Haloferula helveola: one gene and its partner. The protein of the gene in region 1 interacts with the protein of each later gene in a pairwise test. Links are inferred from orthologs where the notes say so. Each region holds a gene or a part of one and is shown on either strand. Other genes may lie near its edges.

Region 1 (14,663 bases):
CGGCATCGGCGCGGGAGGCGATGCGATAGGTGCCGTCTTCGACGAGCGCATCGGCCACCGAGGAAGTGGCGATCGCTTCCGCACGCGGGTGGAGCGTGTCGTTCTTGAACATCGGCACCGCGATCGAGCGGACGTCCTGGAGCACGGCGGGCTTGGCGCCGTCGAGCTGGTAACCGGCGCAGGAAACGAAAGCGATCGGGAGGAGCAGGGCGAGCAGGCGGATCATGGGAAACGGGGAGTGGGAGGCCGGTGGATCAGTTGCCGCCGAGGGCGCTCAAACGGGCTTGGGCCTTGTCGTGAAGCTCGCCCGACTTCGTTTTCCGGACGACTTCCTGATAGTAGTATTTGGCCGATCCGATATCGCCCTTCTTCTCGTAGAACTGGCCGATTTCGTAGGTGTTCTGCAGGTCGCGGCCGCCGATGTTCGAGATCTTCTGGCGGGCCTCGCCGGCGCGCTTGTGGCCCGGGAACTGGCTGAGGTAGTCCTCGAAGGCCTCCTTGGCGCGGGCGAGGTTGGCTTGGTCCTGATTGCCGTCGCGCGCCTCTTCCAAAAGGATCTCGCCGATCCGGAACTGGGCTTCCGGAGCTTCGGGGGAGGTGGGGTAGTTTTCGACCACCGCCTGATAGGCCCGGACGGCTTTGGCGGTTTCGCCATCGCTGGCGTAGATCTCGCCGATCCGGTAGCCGGCCTTGGCGGCCACGGGCGAGCGCGGAGCGTTGCCGGCGACCTGCGAGAGCATCTCGGTCATCTTGTTGACCGAGAGTTTCGACTTCAGTCCGAGGAAGCTGTTGCGGATCTGGCCGTCGGCGGCGGCGAAGGCCATCGACGACTGACGGTCGAAGGCCTGCTTGTAGAAGCCGCTGCCCTGACGCTTGGTCAGGAGGTCCTGATAGGCTTCGAAGGCGTCGAGGGTTTCACCTTCCTGCTCGAGAAGCTGGGCCTGACGGAAGCGTGCTTCGGGGGCGCGGTCGGCGTAGGGGATCTCGTCGGCGATTTCGTCGTAGATCTTGATCGCCTTGCCGGACTTGCCGGCGTCGTCGGCCGCCTTTGCCTCTTGGAAAAGCGCCTCGGCGCGCGGGTTGTCGGCGGCGCCGGCGCCCACCATCGGGGGGAGCTCGGAGTCGCCGCCGCAGGCAGACAGCAGGGCGGCGGCGGGGAGGACGAGGAGGATTTGGCGCATGGCGGAACGCTAAGCGGTGCCGGGGAGGGGCGGGAAGCGAAAATCAGGCCTTTCCCAGCTCGGCGGAGCGTTGCGCCGCCATCGTCACGGCCTCGATCAGTGCATCCCGCACTCCGCCCGCTTCCATGGCTGCGAGGCCGGCGATGGTTGTGCCTCCTGGCGAGGCCACACGGTCCTTGAGCACCGCGGGATGGTCGCCGGTCTCAAGCACCATCGTGGCGGCGCCGCGCAGCGTTTGGGCGGCGAGTTCGAGAGCTTGGGCGCGTGGCAGGCCGCAGCGGACGCCTCCATCGGCAAGCGCCTCGATCATGAGAAAGGCGAAGGCTGGTCCGCTCCCGGAGAGCCCGGTCACCGCGTCGAGCAGGCTTTCAGGAACTTCATGGGCAATGCCGACCGAGCCGAGCAGGCTACGGGCGGCGGATGCGTCGTCGGAGCTGGCTTCGGTGCCCAGTGCAAAGGCGGCTGCGCCCTCGCCAACGAGAGCCGGGGTGTTCGGCATGCAGCGGACCACGCGGAATCCCGCGGGACTGTGGGACTGGAGCCAGTCGATCGAAAGGCCCGCAGCGACTGAGATGAGCAGGGCGCCCGAGGCTCCTCCATCGGCCAGTTGCCGTAGTGCGGCTTCGGCCTGATGGGGCTTGGTGCAGAGCAGGAAGGTGTCGCAGCCCGACAAACCGCCGATCTCCGCCACGGTCGAAGCACCGGTGGTCTCGGTGAACGCCTCGGCGGAGGCCGGGAACGGGTCGTAACCGAGCACGTCGCCCGCCGACACCGCCTTGGCGCGGATCGCTCCGCCGACCAATGCCGATCCCATTTTCCCGCAACCGATGACACCGAGTTTCATGTTCGCGATGCTAACGGTCCGTCCGGGTCCGGCCAGCGTTCATTTTGCTTGGTGCGGTCCCCGCGGGCTCGCATCGTCGCCGCCATGCGTGGATGGATTCTGCTGCTCGCCGCTGCGATGCCGTGTTTCGGACAGGAGCCGGACTTGGCTCCGGAAGACGTCCTTCCGGAAGTTCCCAAGGCGACCGAGGTGATTTCGGAAAAGGTCGCGACCCTGCCGCCACCGAAGCCGCCCGCGATCACCGATGCCGGTGTGAAGATGGCGATCACGGCGAGTTCGAAGGAGGTCGAGCAATCGGTGCGCTACGGCATGCACTGCCTCCAGACCGGTTGGGACTTCGAAGCCTACCGGCATTTCTGCATGGCGGTGAACGGTGACTCCGACTGCCTGATGGCGCACTGGGGTATCGGAATGTCGCTGCTGCACGGAAGCGACGGACTGCAGGAGGAACTCGACGCCGCGATGACCCGCATGCTCGCGCTGGTCGACAAGGGGGTTGGGACCGAACTCGAGAAGCGCTACGTCTTCGGTCTGGTCAACCTGCTGACCAAGGGCACCCAGGAAGCGGCGAACGCGTTTTCCGCGGCGGCCGAGGAGTTCCCCGGTGACCCCCAGATCGTGCTGTTCAAATCATTGCTCGGTCGTGGCGGTTACGACGCGCTCGGGGACCCCACGCCGGACGAACTCCGCGCGGAGAAGGATGTATTCGAGCAAACCGAGAAGCATCCCGATGCCTCCTATCTGAAGTATGCCTACCTTGCGATGAAGGCCGAGGCGGCTTCGCTGGAAGACGACCTGCCGATGGCGCGCAAGCTGTGCGAGGGAGACTCCGAATATGCGCCGTATTTCCATCTGCTCGGCCACTACGAGTGGCGTTGTGGCAACCACAGCCGCGCTGCCCAGGCATTCGGTCGGGCGGCCGATCTGTATGCCGCGTGGATGAAGGCGACCGGACTCAAGGCGGTTGACTGCGCGCTTTGGACCAAGGCTGAGAGCTACCGTGCGGTAGCCTTGGCTTCGAAGGGCGAGTACGAGACGGCCTTGGCGGTGGCGGATGGGATCGCCGCGATCCCGGTGCCGCTCGAACTTGCCCACATGTCCGGCGCCCGGATGCTGATGTGGGAGGGAAAGACCCTGCCCGTGCGGATCCTCATGAAGCGCGGCAAGCCGGGTGACATGAAGCGCGCGGCAGGCGTGCTGCCGAGCTTGGACAGCGTCAAGGGATACGGGAAGAAGTCGCTCGCCCTCTGGTCCTATCAGGTCCACTCGTCCGCCGTCGCAGGGCGTCTGGCACTTGAAAACGGTGAGCTGGATACCGCGCGGGAGGTCACCACCAACATCACGGGAATCGGGGAGAACTTCGTCCGGACACGTGAGATCGCCGCTGCCAACGGGGAACGCTCGCACTGGCTGCGGGCCTTCAAGGCGTTCGAGGTGATGGCGAGCGAACTCCGGGGCCTGACGGCGATGGCGGGGCCGGATAAGGACCGCGGCAGTGCCTTCAACTGGTACAGCGCGGCCGCCGACCGGCAGGTGCGCTCCAGCCTGATGATGCCGCCCTCCGTTCTCTTGCCGATGGAATACCGGCTGGCGGAGTACTATGAAGATCGTGATGAGCCGAACAAAGCGATCGAGTCGCTGCTGACCGGGCTCGACGAGTATCCGAACGACTGGGAGTTGCTGAACCGCCTCAAGGCCCTCTTCGCGAAACAGGGGATGAAGGACGAGGCCGCCGAGGTGGCCGCCCGTATCGAGGCGATGCTGAAGGAGTGAAGCGGGCCGCCTTTCAGGCGGCGCGCACTTCGTCTTCGGAGATCCCCCGCATCCCGAACACCCGAATGATCGCGTCCTCGATCAGGTTGTTGGGGCACGATGCTCCCGCGGTGATGCCGACGACCGCCGGCCCGTCGCCGAGCAGGGCTTCCGGGTAGCTGCTCGCGACCTCCTTCTTCTCGTGGAGGTCGTAGTGGACCAACTGCTCGAGCGAATCGAGGCACTTCGAGTTGCGGATGAAGAAGGTCGGCAGCTGCTGCTCCGCGATTTCGACGAGGTGGCTTGTGTTCGAGCTGTTGTAGCCACCGACGACCAGAAGCAGGTCCATCGGCTTGCGAAGCATCTCGAAAAGCGCGTCCTGGCGCTCCTGGGTGGCGCCGCAGATGGTGTCGAAAAACTTGAAGTTCGTCTCCTCCGTGTCGCGGTCGATGACTGCCTGGCGCACCCGACGTTGGATCTCTTCGGTCTCGCTCTTGAGCATGGTGGTCTGGTTGGCCACCCCGACGCGCTTGAGGTGCTGATCGGGATCAAATCCGGGCGACAGCGCGCCTTTGAAGCGGTCGAAGAAGGCGTCACGATCGCCACCTTCGCGGATGTAGCGGCAGAGGAAGTCGGTGTCATCGAGAGTGAGCACCACCACGTAGTGCCCGCTGCCGTCCTCGCCGAGTGCGCGCGAGGCGGTCGCCTGCGTCTCCTCATGGCCGGCCTTGCCGTGGATGATCGAGGTCATGCCCTCGTTGACGTAGGTCCGGACGCGGCGCCAGACCTTCATCACGTCGCCGCAGGTGGTGTCGACCACGTAGCAGCCCTTGTCGGCGATCTTCTCCATGAAATTCGTCGGGGCGCCGAAGGCGGGCACGATCACCACGTCCTCCGCCTCGAGGCGGTCGTAGTCGTCGGAAAGTTCCTGCCACGGCAGCGAGACGATGCCCATCTCGCTGAGCTGCTTGTTGACCTCGGGATTGTGGATGATCTCGCCAATCAGGAAGATGTTCTGCTCGGGGAACACGCGGCGGGCGGCGTAGGCGAGGTCGATCGCGCGCTCGACGCCGTAGCAGAAGCCGAACGACTGGGCGAGGCGCACTGTGGTGCTGCCGATGGTCAGCTCGCCGCCGTGGTTCTTGATCTTCTCGACGATCGATGACCGGTAGTGGGCCTCGACCTCGGCGGTGACCTTTTCCATCACGTCCGGACGGCGGACGTTCACGCGCTTGCGTTTCTCTTTCCCGGCGGATTGCGGCATGCGGAAAGGGTAGGATCGATGTCCGAACTTCCAAGTGCCAATGCGTGGCACCCGTGCCTACGGGCTAAAGGGCGGTCTTCCGGTCCCGCACCGGCAGGGCGAGGAGCAGGAAAAGGAGCATCGCGATCAGTTCCAGCCAGAAAATGTACATCGGGTGCGGACCGAGGTGGTCGAGAAGGCTCGGATTGATGGGCTTGCGGGCGAGAAAGCCGAAATTAGTATCCAGCATGGCGTTCACCGCCACCGCCACCACGACATAGAGATTCAACCAGCCGAATGCCTTGAGCGGGCTTTTCCACCACGGGATTTCAATCCGCCAGCCAAGCACCAGCGGGAGGTAGAAGGCCGCCGTGATCACCGCGAAGTGGTGGATGAAGAACGACAGGAACGCAGGGTGCGGCCAACCGATGTCGATCGCCGGTGTGGCGACACCTTGGACCGTTCCCGCGAGGCCCCAGAAGTAGGTGAGCATCGCGAGGGTCCGGTTCCGCGTGATCAGGGCGAAGCCGGCGAGGATGGCGGCGAGGTCGCAGAGATGGAGCGGCACGACATTGTCTATGTCGGTTTCGCGCTGCACGTGGGACCATGCCCAGCTGCCGAAGCCGACCGCCGTCAGGTTGAGGAAGGCGAGAACGGTGCGGGTGATTCTCTCACACTGCCCGCCTCGTCGGCCCAGGATCACGAAAACGGCCATCGCAGCAGCCCCGATCATGACGGTCATGCCATGCTGGGAGGTGAAGGGAGCGAACGGCGGCTCAGGCATGCGAAAGCGTAGAGCGGATGACCGCATCGGGAAAGCTTGCGGATGGGGCGGGCGAGTTTCCATGCTGCCGCCGTGAAACCCCGCCGTCACGGAAAGGAAGCCCGCGAGAACCGCCACGTCCGGCCGGCGACCGAAATCGCCGTGCCCTCGATGCACGAGGAGGACCTCATGCGGATCGTCGCGGAGAAGGACGCGCCTTTCCTGCTGGTGCTCGATTGCGTGCAGGACCCCCACAATCTCGGTGCGATCCTGCGGACGGCCGACGGCGCCGGAGTCGATGCCGTGGTCGCGCCGAAGGACAAGCAGGTCGGGATCACGGAGACCGTCCGCCGGGTGTCGGTCGGGGCTGCCGACCATGTGCCCTTCGTTCAGGTGACGAATCTCGCGCGGACCATGGAACGGCTGAAGGAGGCGGGGCTTTGGTTCGTCGGGACCTCCGACCGGGCGGAGAAATCGCTCTACGAACTCGATCTCAAAGGTCCGCTGGCGCTGGTACTGGGTGCCGAAGAGAAGGGGATGCGCCGGCTCACTGAGGAGAACTGCGACTTTCTCGCCAGCCTGCCGATGGCCGGGAAGGTCGAGTGTCTTAACGTTTCGGTCTCTGCCGGCGTGTGTCTCTATGAGGCGGTGCGGCAGCGTCACGCCGGATGAAAGAGCCGGTCCGCATCCTGTCGGATCTGCATCTCGGGCATGCGGCATCAACCATCCGCGACGCGGAGGAGCTACGGCCGTTGATTGCGGGCGCGGGCACGGTCGTTTTCAATGGCGACACCTGGCAGGAGCTGGCGTCCGCTTTCCGGCCGAAGTCGGAGCGCTTGCTGGCGGATCTCAAGGACCTCTGCGCCGAGCTCGGGGCCGAGCCGGTTTTCCTTTCCGGAAATCACGACCCCGGCTGGCCGGGGGCGGGTTGGTTGGAAATCGCGGGCGGCAAGGTGGTGGTCACGCACGGCGACGCGGTGCTTTGGTCGGGCTCCCCATGGAGCCGCGAGGCATTCAGCCGCGGGGCCGAAGTTCGGCGGCTGTGGGAAGAACACCGGGGGGCGGAAGACGACGCGGGCGAGCGTCTGCGGCTGGCACGGGAAGTGGCCCGAACGCTCAAGGCGGCATCGGTGCCAAAAGGCCGGTCGTTGTTTCGGCGGGTCATCGATGCCATCAGTCCGCCGCGCCGGGCATGGGAAATCCTCGCGATCTGGTTCCGTCACGGTTCGGTGAGCGCGGAGTTCGCAAGGCGCTATTTCCCTCAGGCCGAGTTGATCGTGGTCGGGCATTTCCACTGGCCCGGCATCTGGCGAGGGGATGGCCCGGTGGTGATCAACACCGGCGCCTTCGTGAACCCACACCCGGCTTGGTGGGTCGAGTGGCACGACGGATGGCTGCGCTGCGGCCGGGTGGTGGCGGGGCCTCCGCGACAACTCGGCGAGGTGACCGGGGTGTGGCGCTTCAGCCCGGATTGAGGAGAAGCTCGCCGATCAGGCCGAGGAGGAAGCCGGCGACGGCGCCGAGCGGGGGCGTCCAGTGGCGGGCGAGCTTGGCCTGCGGTGCGATGTCTTGGAACACGAGGTAGAGGATGCCCCCGGAGGCGAAGAGCATGATCGCCCCGATCAGCGCGTCGTGCCCTGCGAGCAGATGGTAGCCGGTGAGCCCGCAGATCGGGCCGAGCAGGGTGAGCATGCAGAAGATGAGCAGCACGTGGCGTGTCGAGTTCCCCGCATGCCGGACTTCACGGAAGGAGTTGAATCCCTCGGGAAGGTTCTGCAGTGCGATCAGCAAGGCGAGGACGAGTCCGGCACTGCCGCCACCCGCGGCGGCAGCACCGAGGGCGAGCGCCTCGGGAACGAAGTCGGCGAGCATCGCCGTGAGCTGGGCGGCGGGGCTGCCGTTCTTTGCCAGCCGTAGGTCGAGCCCCATGAATGCGAGACTGCCGGTCACCATCCACAGGGCCACCTGCCAGACCGGCACGGCTTTGATGCCTTCCGGGACGAGCACAAGCGCCACTGCCGCAAGCAGGGCGCCGCCGCCGAAGGCGATGATGAAGTGACGGAGCTCGTCCTTCATCCAGCGCGGCTGGATCGACTCGAACGAGGCCAGCAGGCCGCCCAGCGGAATGGTTGCTCCCGCCAGCAGGGTGAGGAGGATGATCGCGAGTTGCCCGTCCACGGCCGCAGTCTACTCCGGATTGGGGAGATCCTGGAAACGGGAAACTTTCCAGAAGCCGCGGCTACCCGTGAACTCGACCGGGCAGGTCATCGGACCGGGGGCTGTCGCGCGCATGCGGGCAACCTCGCGCCATTCGCAGAGATTCGAAGTAAAGTGGATCACGTAGTTCCAGCCGGTGTCGCCGTCGAAGACGATGTCGCCGAACTGCGGAGAGTAGGGCTGAAGGTCGGCGGCGATTGCGATGATCGGTTGGGCCGCCAGCACCTCCCGCCATCCGCGGTAGCTCTGGATGTCCACGGCGTCGGCGGGTCCGTAGGCGATTTCGAGCTGCTCCATCATGTCATGGAACGCGGGAACGTCGGGCCAGGTTCCGGGGACATCCGACTCGATGCCGACCCGGACATTCGGCACGTTGGCCAGTTCCCATGTCACGCCGCTGTCGATGTTGGAAAAGGTATCGCGGTCGAAGGGCATCAGGGAAATGCCGGTGAGCTCGGCCGAGATGTCGTCGAACCACTGGTCGCGCTCGGCGGCATCGGTCCAGCCGATCGAGCCGCCGGGGTAGGTGTCGAACCATACCGGAAGATCCGCGTAGATCGGAAAGGTCGGCATGCCGGCATCAACGAAGAGCTGGCGAACGGCGGCGTAGGTGTCGCGGAGGAGGAAGAGATAGTCGCGTTGCTGCGAGTCGGTCAGCGAGCCCCACTCGGGAAGCGCCTGCGGCTCGATGTCGAGATGGAGCGCGTCGAATTTCTCCGCCGCCAGCCGCCCCGGGGCGTTGTTGAAATCGATAACCCGCTGCTGGACCTTGTCGAGGAAGCTGGCGTGGTTGGCGGGGAAGATCCACGTGTTCTCCGACATCAGGAACTGCGACTGGATGCCTTCGGCCTGAAGCTTGGCGTTCCACGCCGCGATCGTGGCTGCCTCCGAAACGGGACGGACTCCGTAGCTGCCGTAGACCCGCTTGATCGAGCGGGCGTTGAAGAAGGCGATCGTCTGGTTTTCGAGGGTGTTGTTGCCGACAATGTTGGCCGAGCCGTAGGGGCTGCTGCTTGCCGCCCAGAACCAGAGCCCGCGATGTTTGGATGCGCTTGCCGGGAGGATCAGCAGAGCGAGGAGGATGGATCGAAAGACCACGATGGGAGCCTAATGCGGTCGACCCGTGCCTGTCGAACAGGTTCGGGATGGACCCTGGCTGTGGACCGCGAGCTTCGGCTCGCCCCGGAATTCAAGCCACCGGGCCAACGGGGCGAGCTGAAGCTCGCGGTCCATATTCCAAAGCACATCACCTCACTGCGCCAGGATCCACTGGATGTGGGGCGTGTAGAGGTGCGGCTCGAGGAGAAACGAATCGTGTCCCTTGTCCGAGTGCACCGTGATGTGCATCGGGTCGACTCCGGCCTCGCGCAGATGCGTGACAAGCTCCGCCTGCTCCTCGGGATAGAAGCAGAAGTCCGAGTCGATCGAGAACACCAGCCACTTCTGGTCGGCCGCCGCGCAACGTTCGAGCGGCTTGGCCGAGGTGTCGGAGGAAGCTTCGCCGGTCGGGTTGAAGTGCGACCAGAGATCGATGATTCGAAGGTAGGTGTTGGCGTCGAAACGCTTCACGAACTTCTTTCCCTGGGCGAGCATGTAGCTCTGGAACTGGTCGCGCACCTTGTACCACGCGAGCATCTCCTTTTCCGGGATGACATCGCGCCGTGCCCGTCGCTCGAAGGCATCGATGTGGACGAAGGTCTTGTGCGAGATCATCCGGGCCAGCGCGAGGCCGTAGTCCGGGCGACCGTTGTCGTAGTAGTTTCCACCGTTGAAGAACGGGTCGTTCTCGATCGCGAGGATCTGCTCGAAGAGAATCAGGCGGTTGAGAACGGTCGTCTTGTAGCCGGATGCGATCGAGATCACCCGTTGCACCCGATCCGGAAGCAAGGTGGCGAAGCTGAGCGCGACGAGTCCACCGACCGACGGGCCGACGGTGGCGTGCAGCGTTCCGATGCCCAGCGAGTCGAGCAGGCGGGCTTGGAAATCGACTTGGTCGGCCGCGGTGACCTGCGGGAAAGAACCGCCGTAAGGTTTGCCCGTCCGGGGGTCATCGGACGCGGGCCCGGTCGATCCGTAGCAGCCTCCGAGATAGTTCGCGCAGATGATGAAGTAGCGGTCGGTGTCGAGTGCTTTGCCGGGTCCGATCAGGTCTTCCCACCAGCCGTTGTGCATCTCCGGTTGCCAGAGGTCGCCGACCCCCGGGATCTCCGGGTTGCGGCCGCAGGCGTGGTGGCTGCCGGAGAGGGCGTGGAAGAGCAGGATCGCGTTCGACCGGTCCTCGTTGAGCTCACCCCAGGTCTCGTAGGCGATCGTGACCTCCGGCAACTCGCCTCCGGAACGCAGCCGGAACGGCGCGTCATCGCGAAAGGTGAGGAACTGGGTGGAAACGTCGGCCACGGGGAGGGCTGTCTAGGGTGTCGGACCCGCCGTGCCAAGTGTCGAAAGCGCGGGCTTTGACTTGCACCGGGGTCCGTTCCAGACTCGCCGCATGGCGAAGGGATTCAAGGAATGGCAGGTCATTTGCGACGCGCTGGCCAGCGGCCGGCAATCGATCATCCTGCGGAAGGGCGGCATCCACGAGGGCCGGGAGGGCTTCTCCTTCGGGGCCGAGTCGTTCTTTCTTTTCCCGACCCGCTTCCACAACCAGGACCAGTTCGTGCGCGAAGGGGCGGTCGATCCCAAACCGGAGTGGGAGGTCGGCGAGGAGATCGCGGTCACCCACCACTGCGACGCGTTGTGGGCGAGGACGCTGACCGACTGGGGGCAGGTCGCCGCCCTCGAGCCGTTCCACATCTGGACCGAGGAGACCGTCCGCCAGCGTTTCGATTGGGAAGGCAAGGGGATGGCGACCGGGAGCATCCATGTGGCGCTGGTGAGGGTGCGGCAGCTTGCCGAGCCGTGGGTGTTTCCCTACGAGAAGAAATACGGCGGATGCCGTAGCTGGATCGACATTCCCGAACCTCCCGACGGCTGGGATGCGAACTGCGGCTTCACCATGGGCGACGACGCCTTCGCGACCCTCGATGCCAAGCTGCACGAGGTGATTGGGTGAGATCTTCCACTCCTTGTCGAGACGCGCTTTCGGCCGGTCGGAGCCCCGGAGGGGCGTCGGCATTTAGCCACGGGGTTCACCCCGTGGTATGGGTTTGAAAGTCATTCAAGCTCCAGAGGAGCGCAGGCGAAGTTCGGTGTCGCCAGCAATGACCTCCCCGCCAACGCCCCTCGCGGGGCTGAAATTCCCCGATCGTACGGAAACCACGGGGTGAACCCCGTGGCTAAATGCCGACGTCCCTTCGGGACTGTCCCTCGGCCCGCGCCAGGGTGGTTCGGCACGGTCACATGATCGCAGTTCTCAATCCCAAAACGTGCCCTCGGATTCGAGGGACTTTTGGAAGGCATCAAGCACGCTCTTCAGTTCCGAGACTACCTCGGGCTGTTCCTTGGCGCGGTCGATGCGCTCGGAGGGGTCGACCTCGACGTCGAACAGCAGCGGTGTTTCCTCCGATGCGGTGAAGCCGTAGTTGTCGCCCGTTTGCGAATAGAGCTTGGTGTGCAGCTTCCACGGACCTTTGCGGGCACCGTAGATGCGGTTGTCGCCGGCACCGGTGTAGACGAACGAGAAATTGGCGACTTCGCCCGGAAACGTCACCGGATTCAGGAACGGCCGGAGGTCGCGTCCGTCGAGCGTGCGGCCTTCCGGCAGCGGCTCGCCGGCGAGCGCGAAGGCGGTGGGCAGGATGTCCATGGTCGAGGCAGGCGACTTTACGACCGTCGCCGGGGGAATGGTGCCGGGCCAGTACCAGACGCCCACCTCGCGGACCCCGCCTTCCCATGTCGAGCCCTTGCCGTCGCGGAAGGGGAGGGCGGATCCGACCAGAATCCGGGCTTCGTCGTATTTCGGATGCTTCGCCGTATCCTGGAAACGAATCCATGGGCCGTTGTCCGAGCTGAGGATCACCAGGGTGTTCTCCGCGATGCCTTCGCTCTCGAGGGTCCCGAGGATGGCTCCCGTCATCGCGTCGATCTCCTCGATGCAGTCGCCATAAAGTCCGCGCTTCGAAGTGCCCTTGAACTCGTCAGAAGCGAACACCGGGAGATGCGGCATGTTCGGAGCGACGTAGAGGAAGAACGGTTCGTCCTTGTGGCTCTTGATGAAGTCCACGGCGCGGTCGCGGTAGCGTCGGGTCAGGTTCTCGTGAAGCGGTTGCTTCGAGCAGATGTCCTTCTCGATGATTTCGTATCCGCGGACCGGATCGTTCCCCTCGGGATTCGATCGGATCAGATTCGCGCCCGGGTCGTAGTCGTTCGAGACATTGGTGCCTTCCCAGACGTCGAAGCCGTGGGCGAGGGGAAACGAATCCGGGGTCAGCTTGTTGCCCTTGTTCGGATTTCCCAAGTGCCACTTGCCGAAGAAGCCGGTGGCGTAGCCGCGGTTCTTGAGTCCTTCAGCGAGCGTGACCTCCTTCGGGTGAATGTGCTTCTTCGACCCCGGTCCGAGGACCCAGGTGCCGAGTCCGGAGCGGGCCGGGTTGCGGCCGGTCAGCAGTGCATAGCGCGAGGCCGAGCACGCGGGCGAGGCGGCGTAGAACTGCGGGAAGTTGGCGCCTTCCGCGACCATCCGCGAGACGTTGGGCGTGTGGATCGTCGGATTGCCGGTGTGTGAGAAGTCGCCGTAGCCGCAGTCATCGAGGAAGATCATGATCACATTCGGCTTCTCCAGTGCGGGTCGGGCGAGTGCGGGGAGACTGAATAGCAGGGGCAAGATCAGCAGGGTTCTCATGGGCACGGTCGGAAGGCCCCCTCCTACGTCGGATCGGACGCAGATCGCACGAAAAAGCTCGGTTTCCGAGGAAAGCGCATCGTCGGAGGGCGGTGCGGGAGCTTGCGGAAGTCGCGGTGGATCGCTTTTCTCAGCGGGCGTTGACGGAGGATCAGGAAAAAGGGGCGTGGAAAGAACGATTCGGGGTCTTCGGGGATCTGCCGACCCGTTTCCTGATCAGCGGGCTGAAGGTCGCGCCCTGGTTTCTCGAACCCCTTCTGGTCGCCGTCTGGACGTTGGTGTTCTTCGGTGTCGCAGGTGAGCAGCGGCGGGCGGTGGCGGCCAACCTGAAGGCCCTGTTTCCCGAGTGGGGCTCGCTGCGTTGTTTGGGAGGTGCCTACCTCGTGTTTTGGAACTTTGCCGGGACCTACGTCGATGCGATGCGCTGCGAGACCAAGACGGGCGAGGTCGACTGGGAGATCTCGGGCGAGGACTGGGCGGGACAGGTCGAGCAGATGTCGGACGGCTGCATCATCCTCACGGCCCACATGGGCAACTACGACATGGCCGCACCGGTGTTCTCCGAGAAATTCGGCCGACCGGTGTACGCGGTCCGCGCCCCGGAGCGGAACCCCGAGATGCAGAAGATCAAGGAGGCGGAACTGCGGCAGAAGGAAAGAGAGAACCCGCTCTTCCGGACCCTCTACAACAAGGGCGGTGACATGCTCGGCGTCGAGCTGGCGCGACTGCTGGGCGAGGGCAACGTGGTGGCGGTGCAGGGCGACCGGGTGATCTTCGAAGTCTCGCCGATGGAGGTCGAGGTCGAGCCCGGCCTAGTGATGGGGATGCCCCGCGGGCCGCTGTTCCTCGCCCAGATGTCGAAGGTGCCGGTGTTCCCATTGTTCATCCTCCGCGACGGCTGGAGACGCTACCGGGTCCAACTTTACCCTCGGCTCGAACTGCCGGCCCGACGCCGGGGTGCCGACGCGGACGAAGCGGCGAAACTCTGGGCGAAGGCGATTCTGGAAGCCGTCCGGCCGAACTGGTCGCAGTGGTTTGTGTTCGAGCCGGTATTCCGGCGTGAGGAAGGAGGCGCGAAGTGAGAGCGGAGTTGGATCTTGGAAAGCCGAACCGGGCGGTTTCGCCGTTGTTCCGCCTCGTCGGAGGCCCGGATGGCCCCCCGGAAGGGGATCGGACGAAACGCGGCGCCTACCCGGGAAGCAATCCTTTGGAATGCTGGACACTCGGCATCATATTTCCAGCTGTGGTGGGGGTCGCGGTGTTCGACGCGCTGTGGCGTCTCGGTGGCGCGTGGGTGGCATCGCTGCTGGTCGTTCCGGCGGTCTTCGTGTTGCTGCACGTGCTGGCTTTCGGGCTGCGTCTGCGGAAGCCGGACCAGGCATTCTGGGGTTGGGTGCTTCTTTTGACGCTGTGGGCCGAGTGGCTGGTGTGGCGTGGCGGGGACACCCCGGTGCGCTGGGTCGCATGGGGCTGGATCGGCTTCGTGATCGCCCAGTTCATGGCGGTCGGCGCGTTGCTGTGGAAGCGGCTGATGCTTGTGGCCGGGTCGGTGGGAATCGCGATTCGGATCGCGATCTTCGTGGTCGCGCATTTGATCATGGGCGGGTTGCTCTGGAAGTTCGGCTGGGTTGCGGCGTCCGCTGCGGCTGTGGTGTTTGCGGGGTGCTGGGCGTGGGGGACGTTCCGGACGTCGAGCCGGCTATTCGGTCCGCTTGCCACCCGTATCAAGGACGGGCGGATTCTTCTGACCTTCGACGATGGCCCCGACCCAAATGACACGCCCGCCATTCTCGACCTGCTCGACCGCCACGGCGTGAAGGCGGTCTTCTTCGTGATCGGCGACAAAGTACGGGAGTTCCCCGAGTTGGCGCGCGAGATCGTCG
Region 2 (14,822 bases), 2.0 Mb from region 1 along the record:
AGCACCGGCACCGAAACCACCAGAACCGCCATTGCCCAGATCCACCGCCAGCGGGGATCACCGGACCGCTCCAGGCGTTCGGCGGCAGCTTCGAATTCCGCCGCATCGGCATCCGGCGAAACCTGCTCGGACAATTCCTGCCACGCCGCGAGTTTCAGCTCGTCATTGTCCGCCAGAGGTTCGACTGCCGCCTCGATAAACCGCTGTACTCCCTCACTCATATCCCCTTGAGAATTCGAACTTAAAGTTTGAAGTTCCCGTGCGCGGCGGCGCCGCGCGGTCGATCACTCCGCCTCGAAGGCAGCCTTCAGCTCTTCGTAGCGATGGGCAATCCACCGTTCTTCGAGCGCGTTCGTGTAAGTCTGGCTGGTCCATGTCGGCAGCAGGGTGTCGCGCTGATACCACCAGCTCTCCATGAAACGCAGGACCCCGGCGGCAAGAAGGATCGATGCCAGTCCGGCGATCGCCCACGGCCGGAGCGTGCGCGCCACCAGATTCGCCTGCAATGCGCTGTGGCGCGGCGTGAAAAGGTTCATGCCGCCGACCCAGAGCAACCAGAGCAACCCGACCGCGCCGGCACCGGCGCAGCCGCCGATGAAAAGCAATTGGTCCTCCTCGTCCGGGAGCGTCAGGAACTTGAGCAGTCCGACCATCGGCAGGGCGAGCGCGACGAACCCCGCCGCGATCCAGCCAAGCCACGATGCCGAACGTTTGAGTCCGAGAAACTCGCCCACCTTGGCCCATCGCCATTGGACCGCCTGGACCATCAGCACGATTCCGAGGATCAACCCGAGGATCAACTGCAGGATCCATCCGAGAGCCTCGAGCTCGTCATTCGGACCATCGATATTGAAACCATCGAACCCGACCGGTGTCAGCCGGCTCACGCACCACCAGTAGGCCCACGGCAGCGCGATACCGATGCCTCCGATCCACGCATGATCCCGCCACGTCAGGAGCGGCATCAGCCCGCGAGCCATCCCCTGGACGACGACATGCCGGCGTCCCGCCTCGAACGCACAGAGCAGGCAGAACAGGATCGCGATCGCCGCCGCGGGCCAAAGGGCGAAGCGGTGGAACATCGCCATATCCGCCTCGCGGCTCGGCTTGAGTTCCTCGACCGTCAGATCGGGCGGCAGCGGACCGGATTCCTGGACCCGTACACCGGCCGCCCCACCGAGACCGCCGGGCAATCGTCTCGAAGAATGCCCCGAAGCGAGAGCGGTGAGAATGCGGTCGGCACGATCACGTTGCTCCGCGACGCCCGCCTGGCTGAAATGGTACTGGAAACTCCTCGCTTCCTCCTGAAGTTGCTCGTCGAACGAGTCGAACTGCCAGGCAGCGGAATCCATCGACTGCAGTCGTAGTAGTGCCAACTTTTGCCAGTCTTCGAAGAAAGGGGCCAACTCCTCTTCATTGAGCTCGTTGAGAGCTTGGGAAAGGCTTTGCGCTCGGGAAGAGGAATAGTAGTAGCGATTCCTTCCCGAATTGGATCGGACCAGCTGCACGAACCTCTCCCGGAGCATCCCTCCGAAGACGGTGGATTCGGGCTGGAACGCCTCGACCTGCCTTCTGGCCAGTGCCTGCCCGTAGTGGTTCATCTGCGGCAACGCCGCCGCTTCCCTAAATCGTTCCAGGCCCCGTCGGTAAGCTTTGGGATCACGCACCCGGCCCCGATGGGTCGACCACGGATCACCGCCACTCGCCTTGACGAACTCCCACTTCATCTCCAGCAGCGGCCACAGCGCGTTGTCCGGATCAAGCCGGGCGATCAATTCGCGCTCCTCCTTGGTCATGAAACCCGGCGCATCCCCGGGAACCCTCGTCAGATGCTCCTGCAGGACCGCGAGATCCTCGGGGAAACGTTCGCGAAGCAGGGCAGTCTCTTCCTGACCCGGCCGCCCCGTCAGCAGAAGATCGGGCGCCTCGCGTTCAAGCCAGCGGAAGAGGAATTGCGGCCAGAACTCGTCGCGGTCATCGTAGCCGCCGTAGTAGGATTGCCACGAAAGGTCGCTCGCCAGTCCCATCCGCAGACCGGCGAGAAAATCGCGGGCCGCTCCGGTCAGACCGATGACGGTCAGCAGGAGAAGCCCGAGGGTCAGCGCGACCCGACGCGGCCATGCCTTGCGCTGCGGCGCCGACTCGAGCCGGGCGGTCGGCTCCGAGACATCGATCATGTCGACCGGCACACCTTGGTGACTCAAGCGTCCCATCAACTCCGCCCGGGCCTCCTCGCGTGCCGCGTCGCGCTGGCCTAGCGGACGCACCACGAGATCGATGAATCGTTCCAACTCCGGAGTCACGGATAGCTGCTAACAACTGCCCGCACGGTCGGGAAGAACGGAAAGGGGAACCCATGATGCACATTGGTGCCCGCGATGGTGCGCGGACTTCAGTCCGCATCTTCCCGTGGCCTGGGCACCGGAGCGGACTGAAGTCCGCGCACCACGTCCATCACTGCGGCGCTACCGCTCAAGAGATTCCCTCGCGATCATCGCCCGCTTGCGGATCGTGCCCCAGCGGTAGCCTCCCAAAGCACCGGTTTCCCGGATCACCCGGTGGCAGGGAATCAGATAGGAGATCCGGTTGCTACCCACCGCCGTACCCACCGCCCGCGCGGCCTTCGGGCGCCCGACATCCGCCGACAGCTCACCATAGGAAACCAACCTGCCCGATGGGACCCGCAGCAACGCACGCCATACCTGCAGTTGGAAGGGAGTCGCCCGGACGCACGCCTTCAGTTCGCCACTCCCATCCCGGAAAATCCGATCGACCCACTCGGCCGCCATCGCGTCGTCGCGCTTCAGCGTCGCCCGCGGCCAATCCGCCGCCACCCAAGCGAGCATGTCGTCGTCCGACTCATCGTCGCCGAACGCGAGGTGACAGAGCCCGCGCGGGTTATCGGCAATCACCGCACGTCCGAAGGGCGTCTCGGCGAATCCGGCACGCATCACCCAGCCGTCGCCGCCCGACTTGATTTCGCCCGGAGTCGCTGCCTCGAGCTTCACCGTCAGGTCGTGCAGCCTTCCCGGACCGGAAAGCCCGGAATCAAGCGCGACCTCCAGCACGTTTCCCCCACCGCGCAGCAGTCCCCGAGCGTGCTCGAAGGTCACGCACTGCAGGAATGCCTTCGGCGAAACACCGGCCCAACGGGTGAAGAGCCGTTGAAAGTGCGAAGGACTCAGACCGACACGTTCCGCGAGTTGCCGGAGATCCGGTTGCTCGGCGAACGATTCGTCGAGATGGCGGATCACCGCCGCCACGCGCTCGTAGTCGGTCATCGGGAGAAACGCTAGCAGTCCCGCCGGCCGCCGCCCACCCGATCCTTGCGGTGGAGTGGCTCCCTCCGGGGAGCCGGGCGGCTGCATGCCGCCCCGCCATGCCATGGCGCTTGGAAAGCACCACTCCATCCATCGTGCAAAGCGCCATGCCCGCTACGTATTCCCCCGCCACCCCGATCCGTTGGATTGACGCGCCGCAGGACCTGAGTTACGCGTCGCAGCCCATGGCCCGTCGCATTCTTTCCGTTCTCGCCTTGCTGGCGGCGTTTGCCGTGCAGGCGTCCGCCCAGGTCTCCGTCGACCTGAGGTTCCAGAAGACGAGCTTCCTCGCTGGTGAGCCGATCCCGGTGACCGTCTCGCTGACCAACCTTTCGGGTGCCGACCTCACCTTCGCCGGCAGCGTGCGCAAGCCGTGGATCGATTTCATCGTCAACTCGACCCGCGGCGTGCCGCTCAGCCCGCTCGGCAAGCCGGCCTTCGGCGCCGTCAAGATCCCGGCCGGCAAGACCGTGGCCAAGTCCGTCGATCTCACCGAACTCTACGCCTTCAGCGAGATCGGGAACTTCTCGGTCTATTCCATCGTCCGGCTGCCCAACCAAACCACCGGCGGTTACCAATCGAAGCGCCACCTCTTCACCATCACCACCGCCAAGCCGTACTGGTCCCAGGTCGTGGGCGTCCCGGGCAAAACCGGCCGCAGCAACGAGTTCCGGCTGGTCCAGTTCACCGCCGGCCGCAAGAACCAGCTCTACGCGCAGGTGGCCGATGCCAAGACCGGCCGCATCCTGCGCACCCACCATCTCGGCGAGGTCCTGATGCTCAAGAAGCCGACCGTGGCGGTCGACAGCTCGCTGAACATGCACATCCTCTACCTGATCACCCCGACCTTCTGGGGCCACGCGCGGATCTCGCCCGACGGCTCGTTCATCGGTCGCGACCTCTACAAGCCCGGTGCCACCGACCCCGGACTCGCCCGACTCGAAGATGGTACCATCAAGGCCGTGGGCGGCGTCCCTTACGACCCGAAAGCCGAAGCCGAAGCGCGCGAAAAGAACCGAAAAGCTTCGGACCGGCCGGACTTTATCTACGAGTGAGGCGCGGAAATCCGCAGCCCGCCGGGGAAATGCTTTACATCGGGAAGCATTTTATTAATAAAACCAAACATTTCGAAACACCTTAGTATTCATGAAGAGCCTGATCCGTGCAGCCCTGGTCCTTGCCGTGGCGTTCGTTGTGACCGCACCGGCTCATGCGAAGTATTTCCGCACTGTGGTCATCGACCCCGGTCATGGCGGCCACGACAAGGGCGGCCAGTGGGGACTGGTGTATGAGAAGCACCTCGCCCTCGACACCGCCGCCCGTCTGGAGACCGAACTGAAGAAGCGCGGTTTCCGCACCGTGATGACCCGCCGCAGCGACTACTTCATCTCGCTACCCGAGCGCGTGCGCATCACCAAGAAATACAGCAACGCGATCTTCGTCAGCATCCATTACAACTACACGTGGAAGCAGCACGTCGCCGGCCTTGAGACTTTCTACACCTCGGCGCAGAGCCAGCCGCTGGCCTCCTACATCCAGTCCGGCATGATGCGGAAGGTGCGCACCACCAACCGCGGCGCCAAGTTCGCGCGCTACTATGTGATTCGCAACAACTCCTGCCCGGCGGTCCTCGTCGAGTGCGGGTTCGTCAGCAATGCCCAAGAGCGCGCCCGGATGAAGTCCGCATGGTGGCGCCAGGCACTCGCCGAAGGTATCGCCGACGGCATCGTGCGCTTCCGCAAGAGCTAGTCGGGCGAAGCGGACCGCGCGGCTCCGACCGCGCCCCGGAGCCTAGGGCCCGACTGTGCGCGATCGGAGTCGGTTCGCCCTCTTCTTTCCGCCGAACCGTTCGCAGGCCTGTCTCACAGTGGACCGCGCGACCCCAGTCGCGCCCCGGAGCCACGGGCGAAAACGCCCTACCGTGGCTTGCGACCGGCGATGAGTGGACAGGGGCCGGTGGTCAGTTTCTCGCTGCCGACGACTCAGGCTCATCTTCTAGCGGTTCCCGTAAGTGCCCTGAGACGTTTCGAATCACCGCCAAGGCGCAAAGGACGCCAAGCCCGGTTAGAGTGCTTTCCTTCGCGGCCTTGGCGTCTTTGCGGTTCCATCCATCGCGCTCGGAAGAATTCGGGTCAATTCGTCGAGTAGCCGATGCTCCGGGGCGCGAGTGGGCTCGCGCGGTCCGCTTCGCGATGCCTTTGCGATTCCACAGGCCGCGCCACCGGGGAAGCGGCGTCTTCTTTCCACCGAACCGTTCGCAGGCCTGTCTCAAGACGGACCGCGCGGCTCCGACCGCGCCCCGGAGCCACGGGCCCGACTGTGCGCGATCGGAGTCGCGCGGTCCGTTGTGAACGCTGCCATTGCCGACCCATGCCTTTGCGATTCCAAAGGCCGCGCCATCGGGATTAGCCTTCCCGCATGGGATGGGTGACGGCCGGTGAAATGCGCGCCATCGAGGAAGCGGCGTTTCGCGACGGCGTCGATGCCGGTGACCTGATGGACGCCGCGGGCGCGGGAATCGCCCGTCTCGTTCTCGAATCCTTTCCAACTCCCGGAACCGCGGTCGCCTTCATCGGCAAGGGCAACAACGGCGGCGACGCATTGGTCGTCCTGGAGCATCTCCGCAAGTGCGGATGGAGGGTCGCCTTCCGGCCAAGCCACCCGGAGACGGAACGAAGCATCCTCACCCGGCAGCGCGGGCGACGCCTCGGGATCGGCGAGTCGCCAGGGATTCCTGACGGACCCGGTCCCCTGCTGCTGCTCGACGGACTGCTCGGAATCGGCGCCGGCGGACCGCTGCGCGAGCCGCTTGCCGGACTCGCCGCCGGGATGAACGAGCTGCGCACCACCCGCGGCGCCATCGTCGCGGCCATCGACCTGCCGAGCGGTATCGATACCGACAGCGGCGAACCGTACGAGGGCGCGGTGGTCGCGGACCTGACACTGACCATCGGCGTGCCGAAGCGCGGGCTATTCGCCGATGCCGCAACCAATCACTGCGGCCGATTGTATCTCGTCCCCGTCCCGGAACTTCCTCCGCCCGATCGAACCGGCCCGCGCATCACCTGCCCCGCCAACTTTCCCGATCTCCTGCCTCCGCGACCCCACGACTTCCACAAAGGCAACGCCGGCCGGGTGGCCGTGCTTGCCGGATCGCCCGGCATGAGCGGGGCGGCCGAGCTTTGTGCGACCGGAGGGCTGCGCGGCGGCGCCGGCCTCGTGACGCTCTTTCTCGATCCCGACAACCTCGCCCGGCCGACTCCGGAAATCATGGTGCGGCACGTTTCACGGCGGATCGAAGCGGCCTTCGACTTCGCGGCGGACGCCCGGGTCATCGGCCCGGGCCTCGGCACGCTGACTCCACCTCAGATCGAGCAGTTTCTCGAGCGTCTGGCCGCGGATGATCGCCCGACCGTGCTCGATGCCGACGCCCTCAACCTGCTTGCCGCCCATGGCAAGGTCGACGCACTGCGCCCGAACCATTTGATCACGCCCCACCCCGGCGAGTTCGCGCGCCTCGCCCCGGACCTCGCCGGATTGCCACGGGCCGATGCGGTGGCCCGTTTCGTCGACCGCCACCCGTGCACGCTGCTGCTCAAGGGCGCGCGCACGATCGTTGCGGCCGAAAGCGGAGACCTGCGCTTCAACCCGACCGGCCATGCGGGTATGGCCAGCGGCGGCCAAGGCGACGTGCTCGCGGGTGTTTGCGGCGCACTGCTGGCGGCAGGTCATGCATCGGCCGATGCCGCCATGCTGGGAGCGTGGCTATGCGGTCGAAGCGCCGAGAGGGCGATCTCGCACGGGGGCCAGAGCGAGGAAAGCTGCACCGCGGGAGACACGCTCGTTCACCTTGGTGGCGCCTTCCTCGATTGGCGCGAACAGCGCCGCTGAAGCCGTCCTACTTGGACTTGTTCGACTTGTTGTTGCGCTGGTTCTGCTTCTTCAGCTGCTCCCGCAGCTTGCGGGCTTCCTCCTGCGCCTTCTTCTCCAGATTGTTGTCGCGGCGAGCCACCACCCGTGTCGCCTTGTAGAGCGAATCCGCGGACGTATCGCCGGCTTCCTTCAGGCTGCCGGTCACCATCGCCTGCATGCCGGGCTTCAGGTCACTGATCTTCGCCTCCTCGCCATTGACGATCACATCGGCGAAATCGCTCAACACGTAGGTCTTCTTGCCGACTTTGAAACGGTTGCCGCGCACCCACTGCACCGTGGGAAGCTCGGCGGCGTGGCCGGGCTTCGTCAGCGGCTTCTTCTGGTTCTTCTTTTTCTTCTTCGGAGCCGCGTGCGCTGTCGTGGCGGTCAGGCAGGCCGCCGCACCGAGAAGAACGAGGAACTGGCGTCGGTGGAGGTTCACGCTGGCCATACCGCATCAACCGCCCGCCTCTGTCAGCCAAGAAAGGCCGTCGGCGCTAGGATCGGGGCGAAATCCGCGTATCCTGCCGTCCCAATGCCCGCTACGAACCCCATGCTTCTCGCCCTCACGGCGGCAGGCCTCACTTTCGCCCACGCCGCGGAAAAAGAGGAAGGTGCCAAGCTCCGGTTGATCTCCGAAATGTCGGTTGTCGAACCCGGCAAGCCTTTCACCGTCGGCGTCCACATCCATCACTTCCCCGAATTCCACAGCTACTGGAAAAGCCCGGGAGTCGTCGGCTACCCGACCACCGTCGAGTGGAAGCTGCCGGAAGGTTTCTCGGCCGGTCCCCTCGAGTGGCCGATCCCCGAGAAGGTCGATATGGCGGGCCACATTGCCCACGGCTACACCCGCGATGTCCTCCTCACGGCGGTGATCACCCCCCCGGCCCAAATCGCCGGAAGTGAGATCACGCTCGACGCCCAGATCGCCTGGATGGCCTGCGCCGACGCCTGCCACCCGGGCAACGAAGCATTCTCGCTCACCCTGCCCGTCGGCGCGGACGCGAAGCCGGGCCCGAAGCATGCGAAACTCTTCGAGCAGGCCCGTGCCTCCCGACCGCAAGCGCTCGAAGGCTGGAAAGCGAGTGTCCTGAGCACAATCGACGCGAAGCTCATCGAACTGAAGCTGGAGCCACTGGACGACAGCAGCCCCAAGCTTCCCGATCCCTATTTCTACTCGGAGGACGGCCAGATCTCATCCATACCGCCAAAGATCGAAAAGCTCCCGGACGCCTCCCTTATCCTGCGATTCGAGCGCTCGAAGTACGGCCCCGAAGGCGTGACCCATCTACCCGGGCTTTTGGAATTCGGCGCCGAAGGCAGCCGGACCATTCGCGCCATCAACCCCGACGTCCCCTCCAAGTAAACCCAGACCTGACCCTCACGACCTTTCCATGAAACATCTGATCCTATCAATTCTCGCCGCGGCATTCGTGCCGCTGAATGCCGCTCCGGTCGTCTATCAGGGCACCGAAGGCCCTGGCGCCGGCAAGCACATCGTCTTCCTGGCGAGCGACCATGAATATCGGTCCGAAGAGTCCTGCCCGGCCCTCGCCCGCATCCTTGCCAAGCACCACGGCTTCAAGTGCACGGTCGTCTTCGGCGTCGATTCGAAAGGACACATCGAGGCCGGTTCCTCGAACCTCGAGGGCATCGAGGCGCTCGGCGATGCCGACCTGATGGTCATCTTCACCCGTTTCCTCAATCCGTCGCCCGAGCAGATGGCTCACTTCGAGGCCTATCTCAACCGCGGCGGCCCGATCGTCGGAATGCGCACCGCCTCGCACGCCTTCAAGATCCCGGCGAATGCGAAGTACGCGAAGTATGACTTCCGCTCGAAGGTCAAACGCTACGAGAACGGCTTCGGCCACCAGATCCTCGGCAATACGTGGGTCGGTCACTACGGCCAGAACCACAAGCAGGGCACCCGCACCCTGCTGGTTCCCGAGCAGACGAACCACCCGATCCTCCGCGGCGTCGCCGACGGTGCCTTCTGCCACGCCGGCGCCTACAACGGCGAGCCGCGCGACGGTTTCACCGTGCTGACGAAATCGCAGCCGCTGGTATCGATGGACCCGAAGGCCGAACCCGACACCAAGAAGCCGCCGGTGGCTTCGTCGTGGACGCGCTACTACTCGACCGCCGACGGCAAGCAGCACCGCGTGTTCCACACCACCCAGGGCGCTTCCGAAGACATTCTCGACCCCAACTACCGCCGCCTCGTCATCAATGGCATCTTCTGGGCCGCCGGTCTCGAGGACGCAATCCGCAAGGACCTGCCGATCGATCTCGTCGGTCCCTACCAGCCGACCACCTTCAAGATGAAGGGGCATGTGAAAGGGGTGAAGCCGAAGCAACTCGAAGGCTGGGACAGCCCGATCATGCCGAAGCCCGCCGTCCCCAAGGAGGATGCGAAAAACAAGAAGCTGGACCGGGCGGCGCCCGACAAGGATCCGGAGCTGGCACAATACGCGATCACCCTGAAGGGATCCCCCCGCCCCGGAAAGGCCCAGCCGATCGCGACCACCCTGCCGATCGATCCGGCCAAGGGAACGCGGATCGCGCTCATCGGCAACCTGCTGCTCGATGCGGAACGCCGCAACGGCCACCTCGAAACCCTCCTGCACCAGGCTTTTCCCGACCGCGAATTGCGGATCCGCAACCTGTCGTGGCCGGCCGATGAAGTCGACCTCCAGCCGCGCCCCGACAACTTCGGCGACCTCGACCAGCACCTCCTCTACTTCAAGACCGACCTGATCATCGCCGCGTTCGGCTCCAACGAATCGTTCGCTGGAGCCGAAGGCGTCGATGAGTTCGGCAAGCGTCTCGACACCTTCCTCTCCCGCCTGAAATCGCAAGCCTACAACGGCGAGTCGGCCCCGCGGATCGTGCTGCTGTCGCCGGCCGCCAACGAGGACGTCACCGAAGTGCAGGCCGCCACCCGCAATGCCGCGAACCTGAAACTCTACGCCGACGCCCTGCGTGCGGCGGCCGACCGCCACAAGGTTGGCTACGTCGACGTGCTGACCGCCACCTCATCCGCCTTCGGCGATCCGGCGTCCCGGATGACGATCGACGGCAACGCCCTCAACGCCGGCGGCCACGAGATCTTCGCCAAGACGACGTTCGAAGGCCTCACCGGCAAGAAGGCCCCGGCGGTTGACGAAGATCTCCGCGCCTCGGTGGTCGACAAGGCGTCGCAGTTCTTCCGCCGCTACCGGCCGCTGAACACGTTCTACTACACCGGTGGTAGAAGCGGCACCTACGGCTACCTCGATTTCCTCCCGGCAATGCGGAACTACGACCTGATGACCGCCAACCGGGACCGGGCGATCTGGAAGACCGCGGCAGGAACTCCGACCAAGCCCGACGACTCGAAGGTTCCCGCTCTCGACGACGTGCTGCTGGCCCGCGGCGCCAACGAATGGTTGTCTCCCGCCGAAGAGCGGCAGGAGTTCATGACCGATCTTGGTTTCGAGGTGAACTGCTTCGCCTCCGAAGAGGACTTTCCCGAACTCGCCTGCCCGATCGCGATGCGCTGGGACGCAAAAGGCCGCCTGTGGGTCTCCTGCTCGGTCGTTTACCCGCATCTCTATCCCGGCCAGGAACCGCGCGACAAAATTGTGATCCTCGAGGACACCGACGCCGACGGCAAAGCCGACCGTTGCTCGACCTTCGCCGACGATCTCCACATCCCGCTTTCCTTCGTCCTCGACGGCAATGGCGGCGTGTATGTCTCGGAGCAACCGCACCTCACCCACCTCCGCGACACCGATGGCGACGGCAAGGCCGACGAGCGCGAGATCGTGGCCACCGGATTCGGCTGCGAGGACTCGCACCACTCGCTGCACGACTTCATCTGGACCCCCAGCGGCAGGCTCCTCTTTCGCGAGTCGATCTTCCACAACACGCAGGTCGAGACGCCCTACGGACCGGTCCGGGCGAAGAACTCGGCGTGGTTCGAGTTCGAACCCGCCACCCGTCGGATCACCACTTTCGGCAGCTACCGGAACACCAATCCGTGGGGCGTCGCGTTCGATGATTGGGGGCATCACGTCGCCTCGCATCCTGTCTTCGCCGACAGCTTCCACGCCACCAATCCCCCCTATCCCGCGCAGCACATCCCGGCTCAGGGCATGCAGGCCTACTCCGGTGTCTGCGGCCACGATTTCGTCGACTACCTCTTCTGGCCGGAATCCATGCGGGGAGGCTTCATCAAGGTGCGCTACAAACCGACCAACCGCGTGGAGATCCACCGCTGGATCGAGAAGGAAGACCACTTCGCCGAGGAATACGTTTCCGACCTGATCTTCTCGAAAAACCTCTCGTTCATCCCGGTCGATTTCCAATTCGGCCCGCGCGGCGCGGCCTATGTCTGCGACTGGTACAATCCGGTGAAGGGCCATGCCCAGTACTCGCTGCGCGATCCCCGGCGCGACCGGAAAAGCGGACGGATCTGGCGTATTGTCCCGAAGGATGTCGAACTCGCCGAACCCCGGGAGATCGATGGCGCCTCGGTGGCCGAGCTGCTCGATCTACTGAAGATCCCGTACAAAAATGTCCGCCAGTGGAGCCGTCGCGAACTGCGGTCCCGCGATCACGAGGAAGTCCTGGCCGCGCTCAAGGGCTGGCTGGCCGGACTCGAAACCGGGAACATCCACGCCCGGCTCGAAGGGCTGTGGGTGGCCGAAGGAATCGGCGCGCCCGACAAGGCCCTGCTCGAGTCTTTGCTCACATCCGACAACCACCTCGCCGCGGCTGCCGCGATGAAGACCTTGCGCGCGTGGCATGAGGATGTCGGCAGCGAGGAAACCCGCCGCCTGCTGGCCGCCGGCGCGCTCCACCCGTCGCAGCACGTCCGTCGCGAAACCGTCCTCACCGCCAGCCACGTCGGCGGGCGCGACGCGCTGACCGCGGTGCTCCCGGTCCTCGACCAACCCGCCGGCACCCACCTCAGCTACGCCATCCGCACCGCCTTCGCCTCCGCCGCCCTCGTCAACGACTGGAAAGGCACCGAGATGGAGGCCACGGTGACCGCGAAACTCAAGCGACTCGGCAAAGGCGGCAGCGGCAGCGCGGTCGAGCTCACAGCCGAGGAGAAGGCCTTCGATGCCCAGCCAGGAGTCCAGTCGGTGGTCATCGGTTGCGTGCCGGAGCGACTTCTTTTCACCCTGAAGAGCTTCAGCGTGAGAGCCGGCAAGCCGGTCAAGCTGACCCTGCGGAACCCCGACGCCACCCAGCACAACCTCGTCATCGCCGACCTCGGCACCCCGGTCCAGGAGATCGGCGAAGCCGGCAACGAGATGGCGAAACGGCCGGACGGCGCGGCGAAGCACTTCATCCCCGATGACCCGCGCATCCTGCACGCGACCAAGCTCCTCGAACCGGAGTCATCGGAGACCCTCCGCTTCACCGCCCCCAAGAAACCCGGGCGCTATCCCTTCGTCTGCACCTTCCCGGGACACTGGATCCTGATGCAGGGCGAAATGATCGTGGAGTGACTGACTCTTCGGACGAAAGCCAGTCGTTCAGAGTTCTACAACCCGGTAGAAACGCCTAAAGTAGGTTCCGAACGGATTTAGATTCCTCTGCACGGTTAATCCAGTTCCACCAACCGTATCTTCGATGACCCAGCACCATAGATCTGAGCTGCTTTCAAGCCGATAGCTCGTCCCTATTTCGGTTTCCCACTCGAATTGCAATCCACCGGCTGTCCTCGTCAGCACGACCGGCACGCGTGGCTGGCTGACCCTAACACTCTTGGGGTCGATCACGAACGAAATCAGGTCGCTCCCCGCCCGAATCGATCCGGATGCCGATGTCATCTCGCAGATGTTGGCTACACCGTCGGGGAGCACATGCACGTCGAAGAGTTCAGCTGGCGACGTGCTATCGAGGAACTCGATCTTGAGTTCGCGGGCCGATTCCACACCGGAATACGGGAAACTCGGAAAGCTTCCACCCCGCTCAGCGTCCAGTATGACTGTGAACCGGTCAGGATTGCCACCAAAGTCCCAGCATACTGACTCCATAATGCTCGTGCCATCTGGAATATTGGCAATCGTCCCGGCCCACGTCAGCTCTCCGATGCGGACCGTCACAGCAAGGTTCACTTGGCCGTAGAACCAAGCCCGGCCCGCAACGGCGCCATCGAAGACCAGAAAACTGCGATCGTCGACGAGGGCATCGGAGTCGTATGCCAACTGAATCTCGACCTCATCTTCAGCGGCAACCCCTGTGAATCCGGTGCCGCCAACGGTACTGACCGCACCCTTCCCCGCCCATAGCACTTCGGAGGCCGAAGCCGTTGCGATCATTAGGCTGACTGGGAGAAGTGCGTGGCGAATCATGGTGCGAGGTCATCCCGATCTCTCATTACCCGCAAGCAGTTTCTAGAGGCGAATTTGCGCACGGCCCTGAATGCTTCGTACCTCTCTCCCTTCGATCGCGAAAGACTTCCCCATCCATGGAACGTTTGTTGAGAATGATCCGTCTTCTCCTTTTGCTGCTCGTCACCCCGTTGTTCGGTCTTGGCGCCTACCCGCCGGAATTCTCCGACGCCCGCGAGGAAGTCTACCGCAAGGTCGGCGACACCGAGCTGAAACTCTGGATTTTCGGCGAGACCGATACCGAGCACCCGAAGCCCGCCATCGTGTTCTTCTTCGGCGGTGGCTGGAACAGCGGGTCACCGGCGCAGTTCGAAAACCAGGCCCGTCATTTGGCGAAGCGCGGCATGATCGCGATCACCGCCGACTACCGGGTGAAGTCCCGGCAAGGCGCCAAAGCCGCGGACTGTGTCAGCGACGCCAAGGCCGCGATCGCCTGGACCCGGGAGAATGCCAAGCGACTGGGCATCGACCCCAAGAAGATCGCTGCCGCGGGAGGGTCCGCGGGAGGGCACATCGCCGCTTGCACGGGCACGGTCAGCGGATTCGGCAGCGACGAGCGACCGAATGCGATGATCCTCTTCAACCCGGCATGCACCTTGGCGCCGATCGAGGGTTGGGATCCTGCCGGCTTCGGAACCAAGGTCAGCGCCGAGCGCCTCGGCGCCGAAGCGAAGGCCCTCTCCCCCTCCCACCATGTCGGCGACCACACCCCGCCCACCCTAATTCTCCACGGCAAGAAGGACACCACCGTCCCCTACGCTTCCGTCGAGGCGTTCGAGACAGCGATGAAGAAGGCCGGGCGCCCCTGCCAGCTCGTCGGCTATGAAGGTCAGGGACACGGGTTCTTCAATCGAGGCGAGTCCTTCGACGAAACCTTGGCCGAGGCGGACAAGTTTCTCGTCGGGCTGGGCTGGATCAAGAAGCCGTAATGCCGCGGTGAACCGCGCGAGCCCACTCGCGCCCCGTCAGTTCGGCGAATGCGCGAGTGGGCTCGCGCGGTCCGTTCCTACAGTCCGCCTCTAGAACGGCCAGATCAGTGGGATCGTGATCGAGGCCACGATCCACAGCAGAAGATTCAGCGGCAGGCCGACCTTCACGAAGTCCTTGAAGTGGTAACCGCCGGCACCGAACACGTAAGTGTTGGTCTGATAGCCGATCGGGGTGGCGAAGGACGCGCTCGCCCCGAACATCACCGCGATCA

What was found.
Region 2: the proteins of rlmB (region 1) and HAHE_RS10665 interact in binary tests that used the Escherichia coli proteins (3 or more experiments, as listed by UniProt). The link is inferred for Haloferula helveola from one-to-one orthologs.

What each region holds. Positions count from the first base shown.
Region 1 is NZ_AP024702.1:838,620-853,282, reverse strand. The notes cover bases 4,870-7,665. They hold rlmB (23S rRNA (guanosine(2251)-2'-O)-methyltransferase RlmB), read left to right. Parts: upstream 4,870-5,876; coding sequence 5,877-6,455; downstream 6,456-7,665. Other genes in these bases: HAHE_RS02975 (ZIP family metal transporter), read right to left, coding at 7,245-7,665; HAHE_RS02980 (hypothetical protein), read left to right, coding at 6,452-7,258; HAHE_RS02990 (TIGR02206 family membrane protein), read right to left, coding at 5,106-5,804; HAHE_RS02995 (4-hydroxy-3-methylbut-2-enyl diphosphate reductase), read right to left, coding at 4,870-5,041. In the rest of the region: LPS assembly lipoprotein LptE, read right to left, coding at 1-226; HAHE_RS03010 (tetratricopeptide repeat protein), read right to left, coding at 255-1,181; proC (pyrroline-5-carboxylate reductase), read right to left, coding at 1,225-2,025; HAHE_RS03000 (hypothetical protein), read left to right, coding at 2,110-3,798; more of HAHE_RS02995, read right to left, coding at 3,812-4,869; more of HAHE_RS02975, read right to left, coding at 7,666-7,961; HAHE_RS02970 (hypothetical protein), read right to left, coding at 7,971-9,098; homoserine O-acetyltransferase MetX, read right to left, coding at 9,252-10,397; HAHE_RS02960 (DUF1802 family protein), read left to right, coding at 10,489-11,052; HAHE_RS02955 (sulfatase), read right to left, coding at 11,353-12,780; HAHE_RS02950 (lysophospholipid acyltransferase family protein), read left to right, coding at 12,897-13,862; HAHE_RS02945 (polysaccharide deacetylase family protein), read left to right, coding at 13,859-14,663. UniProt on the Escherichia coli protein: Specifically methylates the ribose of guanosine 2251 in 23S rRNA.
Region 2 is NZ_AP024702.1:2,882,489-2,897,310, reverse strand. The notes cover bases 5,020-7,974. They hold HAHE_RS10665 (NAD(P)H-hydrate dehydratase), read left to right. Parts: upstream 5,020-5,738; coding sequence 5,739-7,211; downstream 7,212-7,974. Other genes in these bases: HAHE_RS10655 (protein-disulfide reductase DsbD domain-containing protein), read left to right, coding at 7,786-7,974; HAHE_RS10660 (hypothetical protein), read right to left, coding at 7,219-7,674; HAHE_RS10670 (N-acetylmuramoyl-L-alanine amidase), read left to right, coding at 5,020-5,069. Also shown: HAHE_RS10690 (hypothetical protein), read right to left, coding at 1-221; HAHE_RS10685 (hypothetical protein), read right to left, coding at 285-2,303; HAHE_RS10680 (methylated-DNA--[protein]-cysteine S-methyltransferase), read right to left, coding at 2,466-3,281; HAHE_RS10675 (hypothetical protein), read left to right, coding at 3,506-4,375; more of HAHE_RS10670, read left to right, coding at 4,467-5,019; more of HAHE_RS10655, read left to right, coding at 7,975-8,598; HAHE_RS10650 (PVC-type heme-binding CxxCH protein), read left to right, coding at 8,627-12,733; HAHE_RS10645 (hypothetical protein), read right to left, coding at 12,761-13,582; HAHE_RS10640 (alpha/beta hydrolase), read left to right, coding at 13,717-14,550; HAHE_RS10635 (SLC13 family permease), read right to left, coding at 14,641-14,822. UniProt on the Escherichia coli protein: Bifunctional enzyme that catalyzes the epimerization of the S- and R-forms of NAD(P)HX and the dehydration of the S-form of NAD(P)HX at the expense of ADP, which is converted to AMP.